2 regions of the Kitasatospora sp. NPDC053057 genome follow, and region 2 is predicted to be linked to the other one. Evidence: riboswitches for the same ligand, from Rfam matches in the RefSeq annotation. Region 2 holds a riboswitch; the other holds the start of a gene.
The links. A riboswitch is a leader RNA that binds a small molecule or an ion and turns the genes downstream of it on or off. The one in region 2 is predicted to bind cyclic di-AMP.
Positions count from the first base shown of each region.

Region 1: it holds a riboswitch for cyclic di-AMP, as region 2 does, so the genes downstream of both, ACIG5E_RS01725 (hypothetical protein) here and ACIG5E_RS02535 (transglycosylase family protein) in region 2, are expected to answer to the same signal.

Region 1 is NZ_JBITZP010000001.1:372,661-383,211, reverse strand. Features, by position in the region: gene ACIG5E_RS01745 (gamma-glutamylcyclotransferase) at 1-170, opposite strand, end outside; gene aceB (malate synthase A) at 316-1,968, opposite strand; gene ACIG5E_RS01735 (IclR family transcriptional regulator) at 2,170-2,967, shown strand; gene ACIG5E_RS01730 (hypothetical protein) at 3,151-3,777, shown strand; gene ACIG5E_RS01725 (hypothetical protein) at 3,819-5,201, opposite strand; cyclic di-AMP (ydaO/yuaA leader) riboswitch at 5,204-5,367, opposite strand; gene ACIG5E_RS01720 (MoaF-related domain-containing protein) at 5,805-6,134, shown strand; gene ACIG5E_RS01715 (alpha/beta hydrolase-fold protein) at 6,210-7,406, opposite strand; gene ACIG5E_RS01710 (TetR/AcrR family transcriptional regulator) at 7,504-8,154, opposite strand; gene ACIG5E_RS01705 (SDR family NAD(P)-dependent oxidoreductase) at 8,292-9,056, shown strand; gene ACIG5E_RS01700 (Pr6Pr family membrane protein) at 9,224-9,883, opposite strand; gene ACIG5E_RS01695 (phosphotriesterase) at 9,981-10,551, opposite strand, start outside.
Region 2 is NZ_JBITZP010000001.1:558,651-569,201, reverse strand. Features, by position in the region: gene ACIG5E_RS02550 (ATP-binding protein) at 1-232, shown strand, start outside; gene ACIG5E_RS02545 (DUF397 domain-containing protein) at 556-819, opposite strand; gene ACIG5E_RS02540 (hypothetical protein) at 1,379-2,329, shown strand; cyclic di-AMP (ydaO/yuaA leader) riboswitch at 2,783-2,953, shown strand; gene ACIG5E_RS02535 (transglycosylase family protein) at 2,961-4,250, shown strand; gene ACIG5E_RS02530 (hypothetical protein) at 4,491-4,691, shown strand; gene ACIG5E_RS02525 (LacI family DNA-binding transcriptional regulator) at 4,785-5,804, opposite strand; gene ACIG5E_RS02520 (glycoside hydrolase family 13 protein) at 5,830-7,545, opposite strand; gene ACIG5E_RS02515 (sugar ABC transporter permease) at 7,619-8,524, opposite strand; gene ACIG5E_RS02510 (carbohydrate ABC transporter permease) at 8,565-9,566, opposite strand; gene ACIG5E_RS02505 (extracellular solute-binding protein) at 9,646-10,551, opposite strand, start outside.

The sequences.
Region 1 (10,551 bases), 190 kb from region 2:
ACGGCCGGGTCGGCCAGCAGCCCCGGGCAGACGTCCGTCCCGCCGCTGTGGTCGATGGAGAAGAAGCGGTAACCGGGTGCGGTGCGGACCGGGCCGATCAGGGCGTCGGCGACCTTGCCGTGGAACGGTCCGCCGGCCATCGCCTGGCCGTTGAAGAAGATGCGCGCCATCAGTGAACTCCTCACACAGAAAAGACCGTTCCGTACGGCGACGAGAGGACAGGTGGATTCGTCGCCGTACGGAACGGAGCAAAGGGCGGCGGAACTGCTACGGCCCGGCAGGCGGCAGCGGTGGCGCCGGTGGATAGATTGGTGCTCAGCCCAGCAGGGGAAGCGCGGGGAGGGTCAGGAAGTCCGCGAACTCCTCGGCCAGGGCGACCTGTTCGAAGAGCTGGGCGGCCTCGCGCCAGCGGCCGGCCTCGTAGGCCTCGGCGCCCGACTCGGCACGGAGCTCGGCCAGTTCGGTGGCGACCAGGGTGCGGACCAGCTCGGCGGTGGCCTTCTCCCCGGTGTCGGACAGCACGACCCCGTTGTGGATCCACTGCCAGATCTGCGAGCGCGAGATCTCGGCGGTGGCGGCGTCCTCCATCATGTTGAAGATGCCGACCGCCCCGAGCCCGCGCAGCCACGCCTCGATGTAGCGGATGCCGACCTGGACGGCGTTGTGCAGCCCGGCGTGGGTGCAGGTGCCCCCGGCGCCCGCGATGTCGAGCAGTTCGGCGGCGGTGACCGGCTCGGCCGGGCCGGGGTTGTCCTTCTGGTTGGGCCGCTCGCCGAGCACCGCGTCGAAGGAGGCCCGGGCGACCGGGACGAGGTCCGGGTGGGCGACCCAGGAGCCGTCGAAGCCGTTGCCGGCCTCGCGGTCCTTGTCCGCCTTGACCTTCTCCAGCGCGGCGGCGTTGACCTCCGGGTCCTTGCGGCTGGGGATGAACGCCGCCATGCCGCCGATCGCGTGGGCGCCGCGCTTGTGGCAGGTCTGCACCAGCAGCCGGGTGTAGGCGGCCATGAAGGGCGAGGCCATGGTGACGCTGTTGCGGTCCGGCAGGATGTAGTGCTCGCCGGCGTCGCGGAAGTTCTTGACGATCGAGAACAGGTAGTCCCAGCGCCCGGCGTTGAGACCGGCCGCGTGGTCGCGCAGCTCGTAGAGGATCTCGTCCATCTCGAAGGCCGCGGTGATGGTCTCGATCAGCACGGTGGCCCGGACGGTGCCGTGCGGGATGCCGAGTTCGGCCTGGGCGTGGGTGAAGACGTCGTTCCAGAGCCGGGCCTCAAGGTGGCTCTCGGTCTTCGGCAGGTAGAAGTAGGGGCCGGAGTTGGGATCCTCGGCGCCCTTGGCGAGCAGCCGGGCGGCGTTGTGGAAGAAGTACAGGCCGAAGTCGACGAACGCGCCCGCCACCGGGACGCCGTCGACCAGCAGGTGGTTCTCGTCCAGGTGCCAGCCGCGCGGGCGGACCACGACGGTGGCGAGTTCGGCGGCGGGCTTGAGGGTGTAGGCCTTGCCGGCCGAGCTGGTGAAGTCGATCCGGCCCTCGAAGGCGTCGATCAGGTTGACCTGGCCGCTGACCACGTTCTCCCAGGTCGGGGAGGTGGCGTCCTCGAAGTCGGCGAGCCAGATCCGGGCCCCGGAGTTGAGCGCGTTGATGACCATCTTGCGGTCGGTGGGGCCGGTGATCTCGACCCGGCGGTCCTGGAGCGCGCGCGGCGCCTCGGCGACCTTCCAGTCCCCGGCCCGGACGCCGGCGGTCTCGGGGAGGAAGTCCAGCGTGCCGGTGCGCGCGATCTCGGCGCGTCGGGTCTTCCGCCTGGCCAGGAGCTCCTGCCGACGGCCCTCGAAGGCGCGATGGAGGCCGACGACGAAGGCGACCGCCTCCGGAGTGAGCACCTCCTCCGCCCGATGGACGCGCGGACCGGCGACAGTGACGACCGGAGCGGCGGGGGAGGCGCCGACGGGCCCCTGATCTGCAGCCATGAGCAGGACACTCCTAAGACGGTTGAGCCTGGCGAAGGGAGTTCCGGTGGGAACTTCCTCGGGAACTTCCTCGATCGTTACCCGCCTGTCGGCGAGTTCGATTCTGTAAGGTGGAGACTAGTTTCCGCGATACAGAATTTCAACGGTTTGTTGAAGAGGTCGCCGGGACTCTACTCCTCCCCGACAGCGAAGGGAACGCCGGTGGTTGCGACCCCCGACACAGCATCGACGACAGGCGCCGACCGCGCGAGCGGCGGCGTGCAGTCCGTCGAACGCGCCTTCCAACTCCTGGAGGCGCTGGCCGACTCCGGCGGGGTGGCCACCCTCAGCGAGCTCTCCAGCAGTTCCGGCCTCCCGATGCCGACCATCCACCGACTGGTTCGTACCCTCGTCCAGCAGGGCTATGTCCGCCAGGACACCGCGCGCCGCTACACCCTCGGCCCCCGGCTGATCCGCCTCGGCGAGACGGCCGGCCGCCTGCTCGGCAGCTGGGCCCGCCCCTACCTGGCCGAGCTCATGGAGGCCACCGGCGAGACCGCCAACCTGGCCGTGCTGGAGGGCGGCGAGGTGGTGTACGTCGGGCAGGTGCAGTCGCGGCGCTCGATGCGGATGTTCACCGAGGTCGGGCGGCGGGTGCAGCCGCACTGCACCGGCGTCGGCAAGGCGCTGCTCGCCCAGCTCCCCGAGGACGAGGCGCGCGCGATCCTGGGCCCCAACCCGCTGCCCGCGCACACCGAGTACACCGTGACCGACCCGCAGGAGCTGATGGACCAGCTCGCCGAGGCGCGCGAGCGCGGGTACGTGGTCGACGACCAGGAGCAGGAGATCGGCGTCCGCTGCATCGCGCTCGCGGTACCGGGCGCTCCAACGCCCACAGCCCTGTCGGTGTCCGGTCCGGAGGCCCGGATCCGGGCGCTGGAGGAGCAGGCGGGGTCGTCCTCGCTGGTGCCGGTGATGCACCAGATCGCGTCCCGACTCGGGCAGGTCCTCGCGCCCTGACGTTTCGTCAATCGCCTTGCCCGGGTCGCGCGGTGGGGCCGCTGCCGCATCCCGCTCGCGTTGTCCTCCTTTCGACGGACCGGTGGGCGGGTTGCGCCGGGTCCGGACCCCCGGTGCCACCACCCTGGTGCGGACGCGGCCCGCGACGGAGCGGGCGGCCGGAGCACGAGGGAACGGTGAGCGGTGTCCGAGCGTACGCGGGGCAGGCGCAGGGGGCTTCAGGTCGGATCCGGCGGCACGGCCGACCGGGCCGCCGGGGCCACGGCGGGGCAGACGCCGACGGCGGTGACGGCGGTGACGGCGGCGGGTTGCACGGTCGCACTGCTGGCCGCCGGGCCGTCCTGGGCCCTGCGTCCCGCGCCCCGGCCCGAACCGCGGGTCGCGGCGGCGAGCCCGGCCGCCGCACGGTCCCACTCCGACCTGGAGGTGACCCGGATGGACCCGGACCCCGCCCCGCCCGGTGGCAGGACCACCGTCCACGCCTTCGTCGCGAACCGCGGCCCGGACACCACGGCCTCGCCGTTCACCGTGATCGTCACCCTGCCGGACGGCGTGACACCGCAGGGCCCGTACTTCCCCGCCGACTGCGCGGTGCTGCGGGGCGGGCGCACGGTGCGTTGCGTCTTCGAGGCCGGACTGAAGCAGGGGCGCAGCGCCACCGCGCTCGTCCCGGTGCGGGTCTCCCGCGACGTGCCGACGGGCGTGCTGACCGGCGGGTCGGTCGAGGTGCACAGCCCGGACGACCGGGACGAACGCAACAACCGGCAGCCGTTCGACCTGAACGTGGTCGAGACGGCTGCCGGTTCCTGAGAGCGGCTGGTCTGCGGGCTACGTGCGCTCGGCGTCCGCGCTCAGCGGTAGACGCGCACGTAGTCGGCGGCGAAGGTGATCGGGGTGTTCCCCTGCGGCGCCGGGTGGTACTTGCCGGCACCGACCGAGAGGTTGAGGATCAGGTACGCGGAGAAGTCTGCACCCACGCCCTTGCCGTCCGAGTACACCTTGACGCCGTTGACGTACCAGTCGACCGAGTTGGCGCCGTAGTAGGTGCCGATGGTGATCCACTGGTCCTTGGCGACGGCCTTGGCGTCGGTGTAGTAGTCCGGGTTGCCGGGGTTGACGTGGTTGGTCAGCTCCAGCAGGTTCGGGTTGTCGGGGTGGTACTCGAAGGAGTCGATCTCCCCGTTGCCGTTCTTCCAGGTCCACAGGGCGGGCCAGGCACCGGTGACGGAGGGCATCTTGACCCGGGTCTCGGCGTAGTCACCGGTCTTGACCTGGAAGCCCTCGGCGGAGCCCTCGGTGGTCAGCAAGCCGGTGTTCCAGGACTGCTGGCCGTTCTCCAGGGTGGGGCCGCCGGGGGTGGCGGTGAAGGTGGCGACGCCGTTGGCGACGCTGACGTTGTTCTTGTTCAGCCAGTCGAGCTTGTTGTCGTCCGGGTTGTGGTTGCCGTACCTGTACGCGGTGCTCTTGTCGCCGACCCAGCGCTGGCCCCAGTTGATCGGGCCGTTGAACTCGTCGGACCAGGTCAGCGACTTGCCGGCGATCGGGGACGCCGGCGCCGGGGTGCTCGGGCTCGCGGTGGCGCTCGGGCTCGCGGTGGGCGCGGTAGTGGGCGCGGCGGTTGGGGTCGGCTTGGCGGTGGGCGCAGTGGTCGCGGTCGGCTTGGTGGTGGGCGCGGCGGTCGGCGCCGGCACGCTGGTGGGCGCGGCAGTCGGGGCCGGCGCGCTCGTGGAGGTGGCGGTCGGGGCCGGGGTGGGCGTCGACGTGCCGGTACGGGAGACCACCAGCTGCTGCGAGGGCAGGTTGTGCCAGGTGCCGCCGAGGTCCTGCCAGAAGCCGAACTGGGTGTACGTCCCGGCGGGCAGGGTGCGCGCGCCGCTGGTGAAGTCGAGCCCGGTGGGGCAGATCTGCACGTTGCCGGCGTTGCCCGGGAAGTCCAGGTTGGTGCCGCGCGCGTCGCGGACGCCGACGCCGACGGTCCTGGCGACGAAGCAGGACGAGGAGTGCAGGCTCAGCGAGGCGGTGGCGGCCTTGCCCGCGACCATGGTGGCGGGGGCGAGGCGGTCCTGGGTGACGGTCGGGCCGGTGGCGGCCTGGGCACCGGCGACGGACGGCAGCCCGAGCAGGCCGGCGCCGCTGATGGCGAGCGCGCCGGTGGCGGCGAGGGCGGCGTTGCGGCCGCGGTGGGACGGACGGGCATGGCGGGGTGCGCGACGGCGCCCGGCAGGAGGGTGCATGGGAGTCCTCTGCGACGCCTGCGAGGTGAGCTGTCGGATTCGGGCTGCAGTTGCCCGGCCGCCTGTGGAGCGGCTTCACCCCTAGCCGCGACCCGCACGCTGGTGCGCACGGGCCGGGCACTGACCTTGGTTCCCCCGCTCCCGTCCGCTGTGGTGCTCGGCTGCCCGCCGACGGGTGGACAGGACTCGGCGTCCCGGCGACGGGGTCCGCGAGGGCGGACGACCCGTTGCAGGCTAGGCAGGCTGTGCGTGAACGGACAACTCGATCGGTCCGGTTGTCGCGCAGCTCACAGTGGTGTCGATCAACGACGCTGCGTGGCAGCCGAGTTGATCAATCCCGGCGCCACGGCCGGGGCACCTCCAGGCAGGGCCTCGGGGTGTACGTGCCGTAGCGGGTCATGTACAGGTGCGGGGACGACCGGGGTGCCGGTGCCACCGGCGTCCCATCCGGTGGCGTACCGCACCGTGGCGCGGGGCCGCCCGAATCCGCCCGGTCGGATAAATTGGAAGCCTGGCATTTTCCGCGGTGCACAAGTGCACCGAGTCCGATGTGCCCGCCCGTACGGTCCGTCCCACGCTCCCGAGAAGAGGTCCCGCCCCACCATGACCGCGTCCCTGCCCGCCTTCGCCGGCCGTACCTACGTCTTCCGGGCCGACAACGGCGCGGCCTTCCGAAACACCTACTCGGCCGACGGCATGCGGCTGCGCTGGGAGGGCCTCGGCGAGTCGGCGGGCCAGTGGGAGGACGTGCGGCTGCACGTCGCCGAGGTCGCGCCGGGGATCTACTTCGTCAGCTGGACGGAGCAGAGCGGGATCACCGTCAGCCACGTGATGGACCTCAACGCGCTGACCGTGCGCGCCTTCTGGACCTTCGAGGGCGAGGGCGGCCGGGTCGGCCAGCTGCACACCGGGACGCTGGAGCGGGTGGCCTGAGCCGCGTGACGACGAACCGAACCCCCGGGGGCGGCCCCGGGGGTTCGGTTCGCTCTCGTCCGACGGAGTCGTCCGTCAGACGGTCTGGCCCGGCTGGTCGGTCTGGCCCTGCCGGCCCGGCTCGGCCGGCTGGTTCGGCTGGTTCGGCACCTTGAGGTGCTGGGACAGCCACTCCAGCGAGGAGGGCAGCAGCGCGCTCCAGGTCTCGAAGTTGTGGCCGCCGTTCTCGAGCATGCTGTACGAGACCTTCATCGGGCTGTGCACCCCGTCGATGAACGCCTCGGTGTCCTGCTTGTAGTTGCCGTCGCCCTTCTTGGTGCCGGCCAGCAGGAGGGAGATGTTCGGCTGCGGCAGGTTCTTCAGCCGCCACATCAGGTTGGCCTCGTCGCGGCGCTGCTTGCTGCCGCCGAAGAGGTCACCGGTGGTCGGGTCGTCGGCGGCCTCGTAGTACCCGGACAGGGCGACGGCGGTCGGGAAGACGTCCGGGTGGCGCATGGCCAGCTTGACGGCGCAGTAGCCGCCGGTCGAGTTGCCCATGTAGGCCCAGGCGTGCGGGTCGGTCGAGACCCGGTAGCTCGCCTCGATCGCCGAGGGGACGTCCTTGGTGAAGTACGTGTCGGACTGGGCGCCGCCCGGGATGTCCTCGCACTCGGTGTCCTGCGGCAGGGCGGGCGAGGGACGCATCAGGACCATGACGGTCGGCTGCATCCGGCCTTCCTGCAGCAGCTTGAGCGCGGCACCCGGGTAGTTGAAGCGGGTGATCAGGTTCTCGGCGATTCCTGGAAACCCGGTGCTGACGATCACGGCCGGGAACTGCTTCCGCGCGTACTCCGGCTGGAAGTACTGCGGCGGCAGGTAGACGTACCCCTCGGTCGACAGCCGGCTCTCCTTGCCGTCGATCCGCACCTTGCGGATCTCGCCGGACTGGCTGGGCTCGCGGCCCATCGCCCCGCCGCCCTTGACCGAGGCCTGGCCGATGGTCTCCACCATCAGGCGTCCGGAGGCGTCCGCCTTGTTGTGGATCACCACCGGGCCGGTGCTGCCGGTGCCGAGCAGGTCGTCCCAACTGCTGTAGAACGCGAAGTAGTTGTTGGCCACCAGGCCGAGTGCGGCGAGCACGGCGACCTGGGTGGCGAGCAGCGTGCCTATTCGGCCGAGCACCGCCTGCCAGCTCTTCCGGGCGAGTCTGGGCCACAGCCAGACCGTGCCGACCATCATCACGACCGCAATCAGTACGGCCAGCGCCAGCACTTTGTGGCTCGTCAGACCCATGTCCCAGTTGCTCCCACGCCTCGAACTCCGCACCCCTCCGCTCAGAGACATCCGAGGAGGTCACCCCGGTTCCCCCACCGGGGCGCGAGGACCAACCCTAGCGGGAGCTGTGAGGAAGCTGATCGGCGACTGGGGGTGCCGTGAGAAGCCGCAGCCCCGCCGTGAGCTCGCGCATGCAGCGGGCGCCGAGGTCCTGCGGGGAACCCGGGCCGGCGACCGGGGCGTCGGAGCCGGCCCACTGTTCCAGGGCCACCCGGATCGCCGCCGTGGCCGCGGCGGCGGCGAGCCGGATCTCCAGCGGATCGACGCCGTCCGGGCAGCGGGCCGCCAGCACGGAGCGCAGCCGCTCCTCCGATCCGGCGTGGACGCGCTGCCAGGTGCCGTCCAGCCGCGGGTCGCGCAGCAGGCTGCGGGTCCAGTGCATGGCCTCGACGGCCTCGTCGTCGGCCGGGGTCAGCGACTCGACCGCCGAGCGCGCCAGCGCCTCGCGCAGCGGGAGGTCCGTCGGACTCCCGGCCAGCAGGTCCACCCAGCGCTGCCCGCCCGCCGCCAGCAGCGGGGCGACGGCGTCCTCCTTGACCGAGAAGTAGCGGTAGAAGGTGCGCAGCGAGATGCCCGCAGCGGCGGCGATCTCCTCGGCGGTGGTCGCCTCGGCGCCCCGCTCGGCGAAGAGCGCGGCAGCGGTGCGGGCGATCTCCAGCCGGGTGGCGTCACGGCGGCGCTGGGTCAGGGTCGGGCGTCCGGTCACAAGGGTCAGCGTACGCATCCGCATGCCGTCCTGGCACATCGCGCCGAAGTGTCGCGTCAAGACTTTTTGGCACACCGTGCCATCTAGGCGTACCGTGTCTCTTGAGGTCGAGAGACCACGAACGAAGGAGTACCACCATGGAGCGCTTCAGCGGACGGAACGTCCTGATCACCGGCGGCGGCTCTGGCATCGGCCAGGCCACCGTGCACCGGATCCTCGCCGAGGGCGGGAACGTCGTCGCCGTCGACGTCAACGAGGACGGCCTGAAGAAGACCCTGGACCGCGCGACCGCCGACGGCACCGCCGACCGCCTGACCAGCCAGGTGCTGGACATCGCGGACGAGGCCGCCGTCGTCACGGGCGTGGCCGAGGCGATCGCCGCGCTGGGCGGTCTGGACGTCCTGGTCAACGCGGCCGGCATCCTCCGCTCCTCGCACACCCACGAGACCACCCTGGAGTTCTGGAACAAGCTCCTCGCGGTGAACCTGACCGGCACCTTCCTGATGACCCGCGAGGCGCTCCCCGCGCTGCTCGCGACCGGCCGGGGCGTGGTGGTCAACTTCAGCTCCACCTCCGCGACCTTCGCCCACCCCTACATGGCCGCGTACGCCGCGACCAAGGGCGGCATCCAGTCCTTCACCCACGCGATCGCCTCGGAGTACTCGAAGCAGGGCCTGCGCGCGGTCTGCGTCGCGCCGGGCAGCATCGACAGCGGCATGACCAACAACCCGGGCCTGCCCGCCGACGCCGACTTCAGCCTGCTCGCCAAGCTCTCCCCCGCCCTCGGCCAGGGCTTCGCGGGCCCGGAGACGGTCGCCGGCGTGATCGCCATGCTGGCCTCCGACGACGGCGCCTTCGTCACCGGCACCGAGCTCCGCATCGACGGCGGCACCCACATGTGACCCGTCGGTCCGGGTTTGAGCGTGGGGCGTGTGCCATCCCCCGTATGGCACACGCCCCATCCGCGTGCCCCGGCCTCGCCCTGGCGGCGGTGGGTGGCACTGGGCGGCGCCGGGGCGGACCGTACGTGATGATTTGTGACACTCCGTCAGCGTATGCGGTGTGTGGGTCAGCCGCTCCGGGCCCGGGTGTGACGGCCGCGCGGTGCCCCTCCCTGCCGGGCGTCGCGGTGGGCGGCGAGGGCGTTGCCCACCGCGGCGATCGCGGCCCCGACCAACAGCAGGGCCACCATCAGCAGGAAGCACGCCCCCGCGATCCGGCGGTAGCCGCCGTGCCGGGCGGGGTCGAGGAACGGGTACGGGTACCAGTCGACGGCGTGGCCGCGGGTCAGCGTGTACACCAGGTAGACCAGCGGGAACGCCAGCCAGCCGAGCACCACGACGGGGCGGACGCGCCCGGCGGGCGGGTCGATCAGCCAGTCGGCGAGCAGGACGAGCGGCATCGCGCGGTGGACCACGTCGCCCACCCACGGGATCACCAGCAGCGCCGGGTACTTCGCCAGCAGCGTGCCGTAGACCAGCCCGGTGATCGCCAGGTAGAGCACCACGGCCCCGCGCACCGCGTCCGGCACCGGTCGGCGGCCGGTCAGTCCGGCCCAGCCGCCGTACGCCAGGACGGCCGTCCCGGCGAGGTTGCTGAGGTCGGTGAAGTAGCTGAAGAAGTTCACCACCCCGGTGACATCGGTCGCCGCGTGGTAGCCGGAGAAGCAGAGGGCGACGGCGAGGAAGGCCGCGACGGCGAGCCGGGCGGGGGCGAGCCACGAGTGCATCGTCGGGACCGCCTCTCTGGGGCGTGGTCCGGGCAGGGGCTACTCGGATTCAAACCCCAGCGGGCGGACTCGGCCACAGGAGGCGGCCGGCTCCGCTTCAGGGGGTGCGCCAGTCCACCGCGAAGGCCGCCGCCGGGTTGGCGACCAGCAGTCGGTCGGGCAGCTCGGGCCCGAAGGTGCGGGCGAGCCGCGGGGCGAGGTCGGTGAGCAGCCGGGCGGGGCCGCCCAGCTCGCGGGCCGTACGGGTGGTGGTGTCGGCGCCGAGCAGCAGCCGGTCGGCGAGGCCCGCCTCGACCAGGTCGGCGATCACGTCGAAGGCCTGGAGGTCGGCGGGGTGGCCGATCCGGGAGGGACTGTCCAGGGCGAGGAACACGCCCTCGGCGGCGAGGCTGCGGTGCAGCGCCCGGTCGGTGAAGCGGGTGAGGTGGCCGAGGACGATCCGGTCGGGGCGGACTCCGTGCCGTCCGTGGAGCCGGCGCAGGACTCCGTGCGGGTCACCGTCGGGTTCGAGGTGGACGGCGATCGGGGCGCCGGTGGCGTGGTGGGCCTCGGCCGCGGCGGCCATCGTCCGGCGGGTGTGCCCGGTGAGCGGGCCGGCGTCGTCGGCGATCTTGATCAGGCCGGGTCGCACGCCCTCGGTGGCGCCGGGGAGCCCGGTGGTGAGCTCG
Region 2 (10,551 bases):
CTTCGTCGCCGAATCCGGCCGCGGACTGCACCTGGTGGAATCGTTCAGCCGCTCGTGGGGCTGGCACCCGCTGGGCAGCGGCAAGGTGGTCTGGGCCGTGTTCGAGGCGGAGCCGACCTGCGGCAGCGGGCTCGACCGCGGCAGGCTCGACGGCGGCGCACTGGACGGCCACCGGCTCGACAAGCTCGACGGACGCGTCGAAATCGGTGGACGGCACCGGCGCTCGGCCTAGCGCCGCGCGGCGCACGGCCGGCCGAGGGACGACCCGGGAGGACCACGCCCCGGGGACGACCCGGGAGAAGCACACCCCGGGCCCTTCAGCCAGGCCTCCGTGCCGGACCGGGCCACGGCCCCGGCACCGGCTCCCCGCACCGGGCGCCCCGGCGCCCGAGGACGCGGGCAGCCCGCGGGAGCACCCGCGACACCCCGGCAGGCCCCGCCGCGCGGTCCACCACGGGACCGGACGGAAGCGGAAAGGGCCACCGCCGGGCAAAGACAAAGGCCGTCGTGGTGTCAGCACCCACGACGGCCCCCCGATGGTGAAGCAGCGGCCGGTCAGACCGCCAGGTGGTCGAACTCCCCGTCCTTGGCCCCCAGAAGAAGGGCGGCGATCTCCGCCCGGGTGTAGATGAGCGCCGGACCGTCCGGGAAGCGCGAGTTGCGCATCGCGACGTCGCCACCCGGCAGGGCCGCGAACTCGACGCAGTTGCCCTGCGAGTTACTGTGCCGGCTCTTCTGCCAGACCACCCCCTTGAGGTCGGCGGCGGCCATCCCGTTGTAGGTGTGGTTCGAGCCGTGCATGTCCTGCGAGTCGTGCATAGAAGTCTCCCGAAGAGCTCCGGAGTTGTCGTCCAGCGCGGCGCCCCCGGCACCCGCCGAACGAACGGACCGGCCCCGTACCGGTCCGGCACAACGCCTCACTTGACGCGATGATAGCCCCAGTGCACGTGCATCAGCACGGGACATTGCAGGTGCACGAGGCCTTTTATCGGTCGCCCCGAACTCTTCACGGACCCTTCTCCTGACGGTACGTAAACGGACATAGCCGATTGAATCGACGGCTCGTCCATAACCGGCCGTGAGCAGCCCCCCGCTAAATGTTGATCTTCGAATGCCGGGAGTCGCACCGCCGTGACCCTCCGTCAGGCCACCGTCCGACTGTGAGACATCTCACTCGCCCCGGATGCAACGCGCCGCCCCTTGGGACACGTCAGGGCATCTACGTGGGTCCACACGGGGGTTGGGCGAAGAATGTCCGGATTGTAGGCAAACCGCCCGGACCGGCGCGGCAGCGACACGACCTTCGCACCACGACCACCCGAAACCCGTACGGCAGCCGACTGCAGGCCTGACGGGCAGATGTCCTACGATCTCCGGCATGAGCACCGCAGCCATCCCGGGCGCGCCACTGCCCGTCCGCACTCCAGGCTCCCGTGCGCGGGGGCGCCACCGCCGCCCCGAGCGCCCCGAGATCCGCACCGGCTCGCCGGCCCTGGTGCTCGCCGTACCCGCGACCGCGGGACCCGAGTCCCGTTCGGTCGTCGAGGAACTGCTGTCGATCGTCCGCAGCGAGCACACCGGCGTCCAGGCCGCGGTCGGCTACCTCCCGAGCGACGGCACCGAGGCCGGGGGCTCCGAGGACCGCACCGTGGCGGAACTGCTGGCGGCGGCCGCCGAGGCCGGACTGCCGACGCCCGTCGTGGTGCCGCTGGTACCCGGACCGCACGGCTTCCTGACCGGGCTTCACGCCCTCGCCGCGGAGTACGGCGCGACCGTGACCGACGCGCTGGGCCCGCACCCGCTGCTCGCCGAGGCCGTCCACGTGCGGCTGTCCGAGGCCGGGCTGGCCCGGGCCGACCGGGCCCGGCTGTTCGCCATCGCGACCGCCGCCGACGGCGTGGTGCTGACCACGGTCGGCGGCGAGGACGCGGCCGCCGCGGCCGGGATCACCGGCGTACTGCTGGCCGCCCGACTGGCCGTCCCGGTCGTCGCCGCCGCGCTCGACGTGCCCGGCTCGGTCGCCGGGGCCGTCAACCACCTCAAGGAGACCGGCTCCCAGCGCCCGGCACTGGCCCCGCTCGTCATCGGCCCGGAGGCGGACTCCGAGCTGCTCGCCACGGCCGCCGAGGAGACCGGCTGCCCGTCGGCGGCGCCGCTGGGCGCATACCCGACCGTCGGCCAGCTGATCGCCTCGACCTACCTGGCCGCGCTGCCGACGCCGTCGGCCGAGGAACTGGCCGAGGCCGAGGCGGAGGCCGCCGCCACCATCGGGGCCGGAGAGGGCTCCCGACGTGCCCACGCGGCCACTGAGGGGCCCGTGGAGGGCTGACGGACCCACGGGCCACCCGTTGCCACACCCGCACCACCGAAGGACCCGGAACGACTGCGTTCCGGGTCCTTTTCGCTTGTTCGGATTGCCCCACAGGAGAGTTAAGCGGGCATTGCTACGCAATGTCCGTTCTGGTGCCATTTGTCGATGAATAGTCGGCGCGCAGGCGGGCGCTCGAATCTCGGGCACTCCCCAGGCCCGGCGGGCGCGCCCCGCCGCACTTCAACGCTCCGTCACATCACTCCTGAGGCGGAGACAGTTTTGGGAATCCATCGAGAAATTGCCGGAAAACGATCATTTCCGATCATGAAATTCGGGCCATTCGACCTTTCCCCGTAAACCGTGATGCGCATCACAGATATTTGCAGTTTGAACTTAAGTCTGCTTAACGTGCTCCCCGTTCGTGACCACACGGACCCAGTTCATCCGCGACGCCGAGTCCTGCCGTCGGATGTCCTGGCAGCGCGAAAACGCACTACGGCAGGAGCGGGGGAACCACAGGTAAGTCGCCCCGGACCGATTCCCGGAACGGTCCAGGGCTAGGGGTGAAGCCGCGCCCACAGCGCGGCCGGGCAACTCCAGCCCGAATCCGACAGCTCACCTCGCAGGCGTGGGAGAGGACCGCGTCTTCATGCTGCCTTCCAACGGCAACCGCCTGTCCAGCCGCACCCGTCGCGTGATCGCCGCCCTCGGCGTCGCGGGCGTCGGCCTCACCGTCCCCTGCCTCACCACCGGCACCGCCGACGCCGCCACCGTCGCCACCTGGGACAAGGTCGCCCAGTGCGAGAGCAGCGGCGACTGGAGCATCAACACTGGCAACGGTTTCTACGGCGGCCTGCAGTTCACCTCCAGCACCTGGGCCGCCTTCGGCGGCACCGCGTACGCCCCGCAGGCCAACCTCGCCACCAAGGACCAGCAGATCGCCGTCGCCGAGAAGGTCCTCGCCTCGCAGGGTCCCGGTGCCTGGCCGGTCTGCTCGATCCAGGCCGGTCTGACCAAGGGTGGCGCCGCGGCCGCCGTCGACACCTCGACGGCCGCCAAGCCCGCGGTCAAGCCCGCCCAGGGCCAGACCCCGGCCGCGAAGCCGGCCGCGCCCGCCCAGGCCCAGGCCCAGGCCTCCAGCGACTCCGCCTCGGCCTCCGCCAAGTCCGCCAACAGCGGCTGGGCGAAGCAGCGCCAGACCCAGGCCCAGACCGGCGACTACACCGTCGTCGAGGGCGACTGGCTGTCCTCGATCGCCGACAAGCACAACGTCCAGGGCGGCTGGCAGCACCTGTACGAGCTCAACCGCAGCACCCTCACCGAGGGCCCGGACACCATCTACCCGGGCCAGCAGCTGACCTTCGGTGACGGCGCCCCGGCCCAGGCCGACACCCCCTCCACCGCCACCAAGTCCGGCTCGGACTTCACCTGGTTCGACCGCTCGCAGAAGTCCGGCCAGGCCTCGAACGGCGGTGCCGTGGACGCCAAGCCGATCGCCCAGACCAAGGCCCCGGCCGCGAAGCCCGCCTCGAAGCCGGCCGCCCAGGCGCAGACCCAGGCCCCGGCTCCGGCCGCCACCGGCAGCATGGCCGCCGCGGTCTCCTTCGCCAAGTCGAAGGTCGGCCAGGCGTACGTCTACGGCGGCACCGGCAACGGCGGTTGGGACTGCTCCGGCCTGACCCAGGCCGCGCTGCGCGCCGCGGGCATCAACGTCCCGCGCGTCGCCGCCGACCAGGCCGCCGCCAGCACCCACGTCTCGCTGGACAGCCTGCAGCCGGGCGACCTGCTCTTCTGGTCGAACAACGGTCAGAACTCCGGCGTCTACCACGTCGCCATCTACATCGGCGGCGGCCAGTACGTCGAGGCCGCCAACCCGAGCTCGGGCGTCCGCCTCCAGACCATCGCCAACTGGGCCCCGGACTTCGCCGGCCGGGTCTGAGCACCGCGAACACAGGACAGCTGACGGATGACAGCTGACGGATAACGGATGACAGATTTCATCATCTGTCAGCTGTCATCCGTCAGCCGTCATTCGTCACCCGACCGCCCCGGGAAGAGTCTGGTCGCTCCCCCGGGGCTTCGGCGTACCCGCACGACCGGACTCGCAGCGCCTGATTCCGCATGGTCAAACTCCGGCGCAGAGGGCATGCTGCTGCCCTGCACCCGAGGAGGAGTCACCATGGCCCAGGTCACCATCACGCTCGACGCGAACCTCGCGATCGACGCGATGCTGCTCTCCGGTACCAAGAACCCCCAGGACGCCGTCGAACTGGTAGTGCGCGACTACCTGGCCCGCGGCCGCCGCACCGAGACCCGGACCGGCGACGCGGCCGACGGCCAGCGGGTCTCCACCGACCGCCCGAACGCCCAGGAAGGCTGACCTGGCAGCGCGCACGCCGACGGGCCCCGGAGAGCAACCGCCCTCCGGGGCCCGTCAGTTGGCACGGCCGCTGAACAGCCGCACCGGACAGCCTCAGCGCGCGCAGGCCCCCGTGGAACCGCGCATCACCAGCTCCGGCTGGAACATGAACTCGCCGCGCTGGGCGGCGTTCCCGCCGACCTCCTCCAGCAGCGCGTCCACCGCCGCCGTCGCCATCGCCTCGACCGGCTGGCGGATCGTGGTCAACGGCGGCTCGGTGAAGGCGATCAGCGGCGAGTCGTCGAAGCCGACCACCGACACGTCCTGCGGCACCGACAGCCCGCGCTGCCGCACCGCCCGGATCGCCCCGAGCGCCATCATGTCGCTCCCGCAGACGATCGCCGTGCAGCCCTTGTCGAGCAGCGCACCGGCCGCCGCGTGCCCGCCCTCCACGCTGAACAGCGTGTGGTGGACGAGGCCTTCCGCCTCCTCCTGCCCGAACCCGAGCACCTCGCGCATGGCCGCCGTGAAGCCCTCGATCTTGCGCAGCACCGGCACGTACCGCCGCTGCCCGACCGCCAGGCCGATCCGCTCGTGCCCGAGTTCGGCCAGGTGCTGGACGGCCATCCACATCGCGGACCGGTCGTCCGGCGAGATGAACGGCGCGTCGATCTTCTCGCTGAAGCCGTTGATCAGCACGAACGGGACCCCGCGCCCGGCCAGCCGGGCGTAGCGGTCGTGGTCGGCCGTGGAGTCGGCGTGCAGCCCGGAGACGAAGACGATGCCCGCCACTCCCCGGTCTACCAGCATCTCGACCAGTTCGTCCTCGGTGGACCCGCCCGGGGTCTGGGTGCACAGCACCGGAGTGAAGCCGTGCCGGCTGAGCACCTGCTCGATCACCTGCGCCAGCGCGGGGAAGATCGGGTTGCTCAACTCCGGCGTGATCAGCCCGATCAGCCCGGCGCTGCGCTGGCGCAGCCGGGTCGGCCGCTCGTAGCCGAGCACGTCGAGCGCCGCCAGGACGGTCTGCCTGGTGGCGGCGGAGACGTTCGCCTTGCCGTTGAGCACGCGGGAGACGGTGGCTTCGCTGACCCCCGCCTGCGCCGCGATGTCTGAGAGTCGCGCCGTAGTCACGGTCCCTGAGCCTATTGCAACCACGTCAGACCGCCCACCAGCCGGTGGTGTCCGGAGCGAGCACCGTCTCGCCGCCGTCCACCACGAGTTCGGTCGAGGCGAGCAGCAGCCGGCCCGGGGCGGCGATCCGCACCGGCTCGCCGGTGGTGTTCACCGTGCAGACGAAGGAGCCGCGCCGGAAGGCGAGGGTGCCCTCGGGGCTGTCCAGCCACTCGACCTCGGTGCCGGCGCCGAGGTCGGGCCGGGCCCGGCGGACGGCAAGGGCGCTGCGGTAGAGCTCCAGGGTGGAGGACGGGTCGCCGGTCTGCGCCTCGACGCTCAACTCGGCCCACTCGGCCGGCTGCGGCAGCCAGGACGGCCCGCCCGCGACCGGTCCGAAGCCGTACGGGGCCTCGCTGCCGGACCACGGGATCGGGACGCGGCAGCCGTCGCGGTAGCCGTCCTGGCCGGCCTGGCGGAAGAAGGACGGGTCCTGGCGGACCTCGTCCGGCAGGTCGGTGACGTCCGGCAGGCCGAGCTCCTCGCCCTGGTAGACGTACGCGGAGCCGGGCAGCGCGAGCATCAGCAGGGTGGCGGCGCGGGCGCGGCGCAGGCCGAGCGGACGGTCGCCGGGGGTGCGGATCTGGGTGCCGAGGCCGGGCTCGTTGGCGAAGCGGGTGGCGTGCCGGGTGACGTCGTGGTTGGACAGCACCCAGGTGGTGGGGGCGTCGACCGGGCGCATCGAGTCGAGCGAGAGGTCGATCACCTCGCGCAGCGCGGCGGCGTCCCAATCGGTGCCCAGGTACTGGAAGTTGAAGGCCTGGTGCAGCTCGTCGGGGCGGACGTAGTTGGCGGTGCGCTGGACGGTCGGGGTCCAGGCCTCGGCGACGCCGATCCGCTGCCCCGGGTACTCGTCGAGGATCCGGCGCCAGCTGCGGTAGATCTCGTGCACGCCGTCCTGGTCGAAGAACGGCATGACGTCGTTGCCGAGCAGCTTGAGCTGGTCGGCGCCGCCGAGGTCGGGCAGGCCGGGGGCCTTGACCAGGCCGTGGGCGACGTCGATGCGGAAGCCGTCCACGCCCATGTCCAGCCAGAACCGCAGGATCGAGCGGAACTCGTCGGCGACGGCCGGGTTCTCCCAGTTGAAGTCGGGCTGCTCCGGCGCGAACAGGTGCAGGTACCAGTCGCCGGGGGTGCCGTCCGGGTTCTCGGTGCGGGTCCAGGCCGGGCCGCCGAAGATGGACTCCCAGTCGTTGGGCGGCAGTTCGCCCTGCTCGCCCTTGCCGGGGCGGAAGTGGTAGCGCTCGCGCAGCGGGGAGCCGGGGCCCTCGCGCAGGGCGCGCTGGAACCACTCGTGCTGGTCCGAGGAGTGGTTGGGGACGAGGTCGACGATGATCCGCAGCCCCAGCTGGTGGGCGTCGCGGATCAGCGCGTCGGCGTCCAGCAGGGTGCCGAACATCGGGTCCACGGCGCGGTAGTCGGCGACGTCGTAGCCGGCGTCGGCCTGCGGCGAGGCGTAGAAGGGAGAGAGCCAGACGGCGTCCACGCCGAGGTCGCGCAGGTACGGCAGGCGGCTGCGGATGCCGGGCAGGTCGCCCATGCCGTCCCCGTTGGAGTCGGCGAAGCTGCGCGGGTACACCTGGTAGATGACCGCGTCCCGCCACCAGCCTCTGGACGCGCTGCCAGTCACAGGATCCAGGGCGGCCGCCTCGTGAGCGGTGTCGGCGGCAGGCCGGGAGGTGTCGGCCAGGTTCTGGGTCATGGACGGTATCCCTTGGGGACTAGAGGAGCGGGGAGCGCTGGGTCGTCGGGCAGCGCTGGAACGGCGGTGGGCCTCAGGACTTGGAGGCACCGGCGGTCAGGCCGGTGACCAGGTGGCGCTGCACCAGGTAGAAGAAGGCCGCGGACGGGATCGCGATCAGCACCGCCGTGGCGGCCATCAGGTTCCACTGGGCGTCGTGCTCGCTGACGAAGCTCTGCAGGCCGACGGCCAGCGTGTACTTGTCGGAGCTGAGCATGAAGGTGGAGGCGAACGGCACCTCGGCCCAGTAGGTGAGGAAGGAGTAGAAGGCGGCCACCGCCAGGCCCGGGCGGGCGAGCGGCAGCACCAGCCGCCAGAACGTGCCGAACGGGCTGAGCCCGTCGACCCGGCCGGCCTCGTCGATCTCCACCGGGATGGTGTCGAAGTAGCCCTTCAGCAGCCAGGCGCAGTACGGCACGGTGGTGGTCGAGTAGACCAGGATCAGGCCGGTGTAGCTGTCCAGCAGGCCGAGTTCGGAGAGCATCGTGTACATCGGCACGATCAGCACCGCGATCGGGAACATCTGGGTGACCAGCAGCGACCACATCAGCGGCTTGTGCCCGGGGAACTTCATCCGGGAGACGGCGTAGCCGGTGGTGGCGGCGAGCAGCACGCCGAACACGGTGGTGACGCCGGAGACCAGCAGGGCGTTGCCGAACCAGGTGAAGAAGTCGGTGTCGGCCAGCACGTGCTGGTAGTTCGACAGCGTGAGCTTGCCGAAGATCTGGCCGGGGTGGAGGTAGTCGGTCTTGTCCGGTCCGAGCGAGACGAAGAGGATCCAGCCGACCGGGAACAGCGCGATCAGGCTGGCCAGGATCAGGACGCCGTGGGACAGCGCCTTGGACAGCGGGCTGCTCTCGCCGCGCGGCCGGAACTTGGCGGGCCGGGCGGCCGGGGCCGCGGTCGCCGCGGCGGCGGGGCGTTCGGTGGTGGTGCTCATCGGGGTTACCTGCCTTCGTGGGTCAACTGGGTCCGGCGCCTCAGCCGTTGGCCTGCTCGTTGCGGGCGAGCCAGCGCCGGTAGAAGGCGGTGAAGACGATCAGGATGGACAGCAGGATCACGCCGTACGAGGCGGACTGCGCGAAGTCCTGGGGAATCTGGCCGAAGGCGAGGCGGTAGGCCCAGGTGACCAGCAGCTGGGCGTCGGGGGCGCCCTTGCCGAACAGCAGGAAGATGACGTTGAACTGGTTGAACGTCCAGATCACGCCGAGCAGCACGACGGTGGAGGAGACGCTGCGCAGCCCGGGCAGGGTGATGTGGCGGAACTGCTGCCAGCGGGTGGCGCCGTCCATCTCGGCGGCCTCGTACAGCTCGGCCGGGATCGACTGCAGGCCGCCGAGCAGCGAGATCATCATGAACGGCACGCCGGCCCAGGTGTTGACCAGGATCGCGGCCGCCTTCTGCGCCCACGGGTCGGTGAGCCAGCCGGGCTCGGGCAGGTGCAGCGCGGAGAGCATGGTGTTGACGACGCCGCCGTCCGCGAGCATCAGGCGCCAGGAGAAGACGGTGACGAAGGTCGGGACGGCCCACGGGAGGATGAGCAGCATCCGGTAGGCGGCACGCCCGCGCAGCTTCTTGTTGAGCAGTACGGCGAGGCCGAGGCCGAGGGTGTAGTGCAGGCAGACGCAAATGACCGTCCAGCCGATGGTCCACACGAAGTGGGACCAGAACCGGTCGTACGAGCCGGGGCCCCAGAGGATGTCGGCGTAGTTGTGGAAGCCGATGTAGTGGTAGCTGGCCGGGATCTCGTTGACGCCGATCTTGCGGGCGACGTTGAGGCTGTTGGCGTCGGTGAGGGTCAGCCAGACGCCCTGGACGAGCGGGTAGAACACCAGGACGCCGAGCACCAGCACGACCGGGGTGATCATCGCATAGGCGTACCAGTGCTTGGCGTAGGAGCGCTTGAGGCGTTCCAGCAGGCCCGGACGCTGATCGCGCTCCCGGCTGCCCTTGCCGGTGGCGCCCTGCACGGCGACTGACATCGTTTGCACCTTCTCGGGGGGAATTCTCGGGGGAGCCGACGGCCCGGCCCGCCGGTGTCGGCGGGCCGGGCTGCGGGGACTACTTGGCGAAGCCCGGCAGGAGCTTGGCGTAGTCCGTGGCCACGGTGTTCAGCGCGTCCTGGGTGCTGGTGCCCTGGACGGCCTTGCCCAGGTTGGTGCCGAGCGAGTCGAACAGCGAGCCGTACTCGGGCAGTTCGGGGCGCGGCTTGGCGCTGCCGAGGATGGCCTGGAAGCCGGCGATGCCCGGGTCGGCCTTGACGTCGGCGGTGTAGGCGTCGGAGCGGGTCGGCAGGGTGGAGTTCTTCTGCGCGATGAAGGCCTGGCTCTCGGCCGAGGTCATGAAGGCGGCGAACTTCTCGGCGGCGGCCTTGTGGGCCTTGTCGGCACCGGCGTAGACCGCGATGTTGTGGCCGCCGGTGGGGGCGCCGGCCTTGCCGCCGGAGCCGGCCGGGACGGGGGCGATGCCGAGGTTCTTCTTGTCCGCGAAGGCGGAGCCCTTGTAGATGTTGGTGATCTCCCAGGGGCCCTGGATGATCGCCGCGACCTTGCCGCTGTTGAAGGCGTCCATCATGTGGGCGTAGGCGTCGGTGGTGACGTCGGCCTTGGCCGTGCCGGGCGAGGTGAACATCGACTTGTAGGTCTCGATGCCCTTGACGGCCTCGGGCGAGGTGATGGTGATCTTCTTGTTGGCGGCGTCGACGGTGTCGGTGCCCTCGCCGAACAGGAACGGCATCGCGTAGTAGCCGTCGGCGGCCTTCAGCCAGAAGCCGTCGACGCCCGCCTTGTCCTTGATGGTGGCGGCGTCGGTCTTCAGCTCGTCCCAGGTCTTGGGGGCGTCGGTGATGCCGGCCTTGGCGAACAGGTCCTTGTTGTAGAGGAAGCCGAGGGTGTCGGTGACCAGCGGGACGCCGTACAGCTTGCCGTCGTACTTGGCCTGCTGGATCAGGCTGGGCTGGAAGGCGGA